Regions from separate parts of the Rhizobium sp. 2YAF20 genome, predicted to be linked through region 2. Evidence: riboswitches for the same ligand, from Rfam matches in the RefSeq annotation. Region 2 holds a riboswitch; each other region holds the start of a gene.
What was found. A riboswitch is a leader RNA that binds a small molecule or an ion and turns the genes downstream of it on or off. The one in region 2 is predicted to bind cobalamin.
Positions count from the first base shown of each region.

Region 1 (2,261 bases), on a different contig from region 2:
GTGAAACTCCTGTCAGATGAGGGAAAAAGTGAAACGGCTGGGCTCAGCATCGACGACGCGATGCGCGCAGGCTGTGACGTCAAAGGCAGCCGAAATGCGCTGGGCGGTCAGTGCCTCCTGAGGCGAGCCATGGCCGGCAATGCGCCCTGATTGGATGATGGCGACCTTGGTGGCAAAGTCCGCTGCGAGATTGATGTCATGCAAGGTCATGACGATCGTTGGGCCAAGACCCTTCAACAATGCGAGAATCTCGAGCTGATGCCGGATGTCGAGATGGTTGGTCGGCTCGTCGAGGATGATGATCTCGGGCTCCTGTACGACCGCGCGGGCGATCAGCACCCGCTGCTTCTCACCACCGGACAGGCAGGAGAATTGCCGGCGCGAAAGATGCCGGAGCTCGAGCTCATCCAGCGCCATTGCTGTCAAGTCGTGGTCGCGCTCGCTCCAACGCGACAATCCCTTTCGATGCGGGATGCGGCCCATCATCACCACGTCCCGGACGCTGAAGGGGAAATCCGCAGGCGTCTCCTGGAGTACGACGGCGATACGCTTTGCGACTTCCCGCGGCGAGATCGACCAGAGATCGATCCCATCGAGGCGTACCGAGCCGCGAGCCGGCCGCACTGCACGATAAAGGCAACGAAGTAGCGTCGATTTCCCGGCGCCGTTCGGGCCGATGATCGCCAGCCGCTCACCAGCCGCAACAGTAAGGCTCATATTCGCGATGATGTGTTGCCCGGGCCTTGGACCCCAGCTCAGCCCGTCGACATCGAGTCGCGCCTGCTTGGAGGCGGACCGACCCGCCTGGTTGTTCGCATTGCCCATGGACCGCCTCCCGGAGATCTCGCCGGAGGCAAAGTCACGATAAGGCATTCGGGCGCATCTGCACCCTCTCCCGACCACGCATTTTCCACTCGGAACACCCCGTCCGTTACGTTGACACCATCGATGGCAGGTCTCCTGGCTCGCGGGTCACAGTCCGTTCGCGCCTTCCCGGCCTATAAAAAGCCAGTGGCATATCGCGAACGCACTCTCCGCTTACAGTTGCGGGGGCAGCCACGGTTTTGGCCCCTGATGGGTAATCCTCACCGTGTTCCCTTTTCAGCCGCCCTCCGGATAATCCCGGCGGCAGCACCATCACCCTCACTCGTCTCACGGAATTGCCAGACGGGCAACTGCGATCCCGACGATTTGTCAGTTGTCCCCGTCTGCCCGCATGAAAGGTCCGCACATCGACCCGCCTCGCCAGATCTGATATGTTATATCATAACGATTGGCAATAAGAAATCATCCGGATTACGCAATGAGGAAACTGTCAATCGATGGGAAAGATGAAGACGGCGCGCGTGCCTAGATGATCCGGATCATAGACGATCTCTGCTTTGAGACTGGAAGCCATTGCCCCCAACAATTTGGAGCCGAGGCCCGTTCCCTTCGGCGCAGCAGCGGGATCGAAACCGCCGCCGTCGTCTTCGACATGGACACGCAGGTCATCGACGCCGCTCCTTCTGACCACGACGCGGACTTCACCGGCCTCTCCTTCCTGATAGGCATATTTGAAGGCGTTGGTAACGAGCTCGCTGACAATGAGGCCGAGTGTGATCACCTTGTCGGTCGAAAGGCTCACCCGTTCACAGGCGAGCGCCACGCCATGCGGCCGCTTGTCGTTGCGCATCGAGGCCTCGAGCTCCTGCAGCAAGTTATCGAGATATTCATCGAGCCGGACCGTGCCGACCTCATGGCTGGTATAGAGCCGCCGATGGACGCTGGCGATCGCGTTGATCCGCATCTGTGTTTCCTGCAGTGCGTCGATCGTCCCCTGGTCTTCAGTCACCGATGCCTGCATCCGAATCAATGCTCCAACCAGCCCCAGGCTGTTGGCGATACGGTGATTGACTTCCGCAAGCAGCAGCTCCGCGCGATCCCGCTCCTGGCGAATGACTTCCTGCGTGCGCATCATGTCGCGGCGGAAACGCACACGTTCGAGCCCCTGCTGGAGCGCTGCCGACAGAAGATCGAAGTAATCGTCGGAGACATCCTTGACGACGTAGTCATCTGCACCAGCCCTCAGCGCCGCGACCGCGACGCTGGTGTCGCCAGAACCGATGCCATAGATCACCGGCGGATGATCCGGCATCGAAACAATGCAGGGAAGAATATCAAGACCGGTCTCGTCTTTGAGAAAGTGATCCAGCAAGATCGCATCGATATCGCCCTCGGCTAGCCTTGCAAAACCGGAAGCGCCATCGAGCGCCAGATGA
Region 1 is NZ_JBFRFF010000001.1:847,328-849,588, reverse strand. Features, by position in the region: gene AB4Z52_RS04070 (ABC transporter ATP-binding protein) at 13-825, opposite strand; cobalamin riboswitch at 934-1,154, opposite strand; gene AB4Z52_RS04065 (sensor histidine kinase) at 1,316-2,261, opposite strand, start outside.
Region 1: it holds a riboswitch for cobalamin, as region 2 does, so the genes downstream of both, AB4Z52_RS04070 (ABC transporter ATP-binding protein) here and cobU (bifunctional adenosylcobinamide kinase/adenosylcobinamide-phosphate guanylyltransferase) in region 2, are expected to answer to the same signal.

Region 2 (2,261 bases):
CGCGGAGACCTCGCCATTGCGCGCTTCGATCATCGTCGGCTTGCGGTGCGTGCGCGACAGGACCTCGGCGCGCACGCCGGCAATACCTCCCGCATCGAGCAGGTCCGTCTTGTTGAGAATGATGAGATCGGCACAGGTCAGCTGATCTTCGAAAAGCTCCTCGATCGGATTGTCATGATCGAGCGATGCGTCTTCGGCTCTTGCGGCATTCACCGCGTCATGGTCATCGGCAAAGCGCCCGGCGGCGACCGCCGCGCTGTCGACGACGGTGATGACCCCGTCCACAGTCACCTGCGTGCGGATGTCAGGCCAGTTGAAGGCAGCGACCAGCGGCTGCGGCAGGGCCAGCCCGGAGGTCTCGATGACGATGTGGTCCGGGCGAACGTCACGCTCCAGAAGCTTGGTCATGGTCGGGATGAAATCATCGGCGACGGTGCAGCAGATGCAGCCGTTGGTAAGCTCGATGATATCGTCCTCGGTGCAATTCTCGGCGCCGCAGCCCTTGAGCACGTCGCCATCGACCCCAAGATCGCCGAACTCGTTGATGATGAGTGCGATCTTCCTGCCTCCGGCGTTCTGCAGGAGATTGCGGATCATCGTCGTCTTGCCCGCGCCGAGAAAGCCGGTGATGACGGTGGCGGGGATCTTCTGGTTCATACGGGTCAACCCTTCATTTTCAGCGGCAATCCGGCCGCAACGAAATATACGTCCGCAGCGATTGCCGCGATCATCTGGTGCAGCCGGCCGGCATGGTCGCGAAAATCCCGAGCCATACGGTTTTCCGACACGATCCCAAGACCGACCTCATTGGAAACAAGCATGATGCGCGCCTTCGCCTGCGGCAGGTAATTCACAAGTGCTATAAATTCGGCCGGAATGTCCCGCTCCTCGATCATCAGATTGGTGACCCAAAGTGTCAGGCAATCGACGAGGATCGCACGGTCTTCGCGATCGATCGATGACAGCTGGCCGACCAGATCGAGCGGCACCTCATGGGTTGTCCAAAGCGCGCCGCGGTCCGAGCGATGCTTTTCGATACGGTCGCGCATCTCGTCGTCCCACGCGCGTCCGGTCGCGACGTAGTGGCGCTCGAGACCGCAATCGGTAACGAGCTTTTCTGCAAAACGGGATTTGCCGGAGCGCGCGCCGCCAAGCACGAGGGTGGCGCCGGATGAAAGGGCGGACATCAGCGGGTTCCGATCCTCACGCGACGCGTCGCACGAGGCCGCTCAATGCGGCCGTCTGGATCGGTAGAACGCGCAAGTAGCAAACGCGCAAAGCAAGTGTTTCAGCCATGACAACCTCCGTGCTGGCAGCGGGACGTCGGTCCCTTGGGTGGGGCTTGTCGCCCGGCACGATTGGCAGGTCTCCTGGCTCGCGGGTGCGGCACCGCGATCAGTGGGCCGGAAACCGGTGTCCACTGATCGCGGGCCTGCGGATCTTCCTGCCTTCCCGGCGGTCATCGTGAGGACGGACGATTCGTAGATAAGGAGGCGTCCAGCCCTGGTAGATCACGATGCCATGCCAGTGGCTTTTTCGGCTCCGACACCATCCTGCCCGTCCGCACCATTGCAAACAGCCGGCAAGAATAGCCTTCGAAGCCGAACGGAAGACCCTGACCGCTCTACAGTCGCGGGGTCGGCTGTGATGAAGGCGCCCGACTTGGGTCCGCCCCTTCACATTCCCTTTTCATCCCCTGCGGCACGCCGCCGCCTGGGAACCATTCGCTATTGCCTCATGGTTAGGCAAACGACGGAATGGAGTCAATCTCGAAGGGAATGTCGCCGATCGTTCTTCCCACAGCAGACGACGCGAAAAAGCTCAGCCCTGCCGGTCTTTTGCCGCAATTCCTTGACTTAAGGGGTCTATAAGGCTCGAAGCATCGGTCTTGCCTCCATTTCAAGTCGTATTTCATGCTCCAGAGATTCCGTCCGCGCCGCTTCGGCGCTCTCCGTCTGCTATTCGATTTCGATCGGCTGAGAGCAGCTCTTCGACGCAGCGAGCTCGGCCTGCTCTTTGCAGGCATCGCCGTCGGTGTTTCTTCCGGATGTGCGGTGACGGCAATGAGCCTGATATCGCAGCAGATGCATCGGCTGATTTTCGGGATCAACGACACGGACCGGCTGAGCTCCTCCGAATTCGACAACAAGTTGCTGCTGCTTGCCGCTCCCGTGGTCGGTGGCGCGTTGCTGGGGCTGCTGATCTTCATCCTTGCCAAGACCCGCAAGAAGCCGATGGTCGACCCGATTGAGGCCAACGCC
Region 2 is NZ_JBFRFF010000003.1:241,549-243,809, forward strand. Features, by position in the region: gene cobW (cobalamin biosynthesis protein CobW) at 1-657, opposite strand, end outside; gene cobU (bifunctional adenosylcobinamide kinase/adenosylcobinamide-phosphate guanylyltransferase) at 663-1,187, opposite strand; cobalamin riboswitch at 1,344-1,740, opposite strand; gene AB4Z52_RS07220 (chloride channel protein) at 1,914-2,261, shown strand, end outside.

Region 3 (2,261 bases), on a different contig from region 2:
GCGGCAGCACGCGAAACGAGATCGCATGGTCGCCGAGAAGATGGTTCCAGGTCGTGGGGTAGTGGAAAAGCAGCATAGTGCCGATTCCATTGACGGTCACGTCATCCGACAGCGGCCGCTTCACCGCATTCTTTCCCGACATGGTGTAGCTTTCGGCGCCCTCGATCAAGGGCATGCGGGCGGCGCGATACTGGCCATCGGTCGAGAGCTGGAACGTGCTCGGCAGGCCGGCCGCCTCGCAACGCTGCCAGTGCTCCTGGATGACGGGATCGCTCATGGCACCCTGCACGCCGCTGACGGTTGGGGCTTCCGAGAAGGTCCGGCAAAGCTCGGGGTGGTTGGCCGCGCAATGGTAACATTCGCGGTTGTTTTCCCAGACCAGTTTCCAGTTGCCCTTCTCGATGATCGTGCTCTGGAAGGCGACCTTCGCCTCGCTCATGCGGTGCGGCAGCATATAGGGCGCGATCATGTCGCGAACGGGGGCAAAATCGGGAGCTGTCTTGGCCAGGCAAATGAAGATGTAGCCGCCGACGCTTTCACAATGGACCGGCTTCAGATTGAACTGCGTCTTGTCAAAATCCTCGGCCATCTGCCGGGCAAAGAGCAGCGAGCCGTCGAGCTCGTAGGTCCACTGGTGATAGGGGCAGACAAGCTTTGCCGACGAGCCGCGCTCGGAGGTGCAGACGCGGGAGCCGCGATGGCGACAGCTATTGTGGAAGGCGCGGATGACGTTGTCGCGGCCGCGGACGATGACGACGGGGTAGTCGCCTACCTGGACGGTGAAATAATTGCCGGCGCGCGGCACTTCGCAATCATGGCCGATGAACAGCCAATCACGGTAATAGATCATCTCCATATCGAGCTTGAAATAATCCTGATCGATATAAAATGGTTGTTCCAGGCTGAAACCCTGGCGGCGGTTCTTCAACTGCCGGAGAACGTTGTTGCGAATATCCATCTGCATATCCTCATGCGAATTCGTTTGTCCTGGGAGCCGGAGGAAACGGCTGAGCCTCGGCCGAATGCCGATCGCCAGCTGCCTCCGGTCGCCCGCCGCGACCAGTTCAGGTCAAATCACGTTCCCAATGGCTGGTTTCCGGGCTCTGGAGCCGTCCCGAAGGACCGCACGGCACCTTCCCAGGCTTGCGACCCAGTGGTCTTATTGCCATGCTTCAACTCCACCACCGTTGCGGGGGCAGCGCCGGAATTCGACCGGCTTCCCAATTCTCCACCCCCTAGCAGGCGGCACCTCGAGATCACCCCCATATAACCACCTGAGATGATCGCTGTTTGGCTACAATGCGACATCCAATTCGAAATTGACGACAGCCTATCTCGCAACTGCAATAAACCTGCGGGCGTTGCTCATTGTCAATATTCATCAGTGATTTAAGGCAGACATAAAGCCGTGTGAGGTGGCCATTTTACCGTGCCGCAGCACGACCTGGCACATCGCCAATCTCGTTTGCGACATAGTCGAGCCAACTTGGTGGTTTCGCGTCCCCTCGGTTTGACCGGACGCCTTAAGAGGGGCTTAAGCATGATCTCATATTCTTGCCCCAACGATCACCAAGCCCAAGGGCGCGACGCATGGCAAAGCTTAGATATTACGACGCAAGGCCGGGCAAGGTCGTCGAGTCGCCGCGGCCGACGGCGGTCCATACCGAGTTTCTGCGCACCGGGCGGATCATCCGCAACAGCACCGCCAATTGGCTCGCCGAGGAGCGCCGCTACCTCTCCTATGACGAGGTTGCCGACAAGACGGCGCGCAAGCTCCAGGCAGCCGGCGAGAAGACCCACGACCGGCTGAGCAGCTTCCACCGCTCGATCAAATTTCCAAAGCTGATCTTCCACCGAACGCTTGCCGAAAGCCCGCATCTCGGCTATTGCCACGTCACCGCGGCGCGAACGCAATTCGCCAAATACGAAACCGTCAGCTGGGCATTCTACATCGCCAACTTCTTTGCGAAGATCGGCGAAAATGACAGCTTCTTCGAGGAGATCGACGGCAGGGCATCACGGATGTATTTCGCCGTCGCCGTCACCGCAGATGCAGAGGCCAAGGACAAGAAGCTGACGATCAACCGCAACGTTCGCGGCAACGGCGTGTTGTTCCAGACCCACGACCCGCAGGTGGCAATCCGCAACGTCCTCCTGCTCGGCGCCCGCAACGAACAACTCCGCGACATCATCCGCCAGCTTTAGTGGCGTCGATGGTGCGTAATTCTATTCCGGACCGACAAGACAACATCCGAAAGACG
Region 3 is NZ_JBFRFF010000012.1:40,876-43,136, forward strand. Features, by position in the region: gene AB4Z52_RS16180 (aromatic ring-hydroxylating oxygenase subunit alpha) at 1-958, opposite strand, end outside; cobalamin riboswitch at 1,070-1,268, opposite strand; gene AB4Z52_RS16185 (DUF6656 family protein) at 1,591-2,205, shown strand.
Region 3: it holds a riboswitch for cobalamin, as region 2 does, so the genes downstream of both, AB4Z52_RS16180 (aromatic ring-hydroxylating oxygenase subunit alpha) here and cobU (bifunctional adenosylcobinamide kinase/adenosylcobinamide-phosphate guanylyltransferase) in region 2, are expected to answer to the same signal.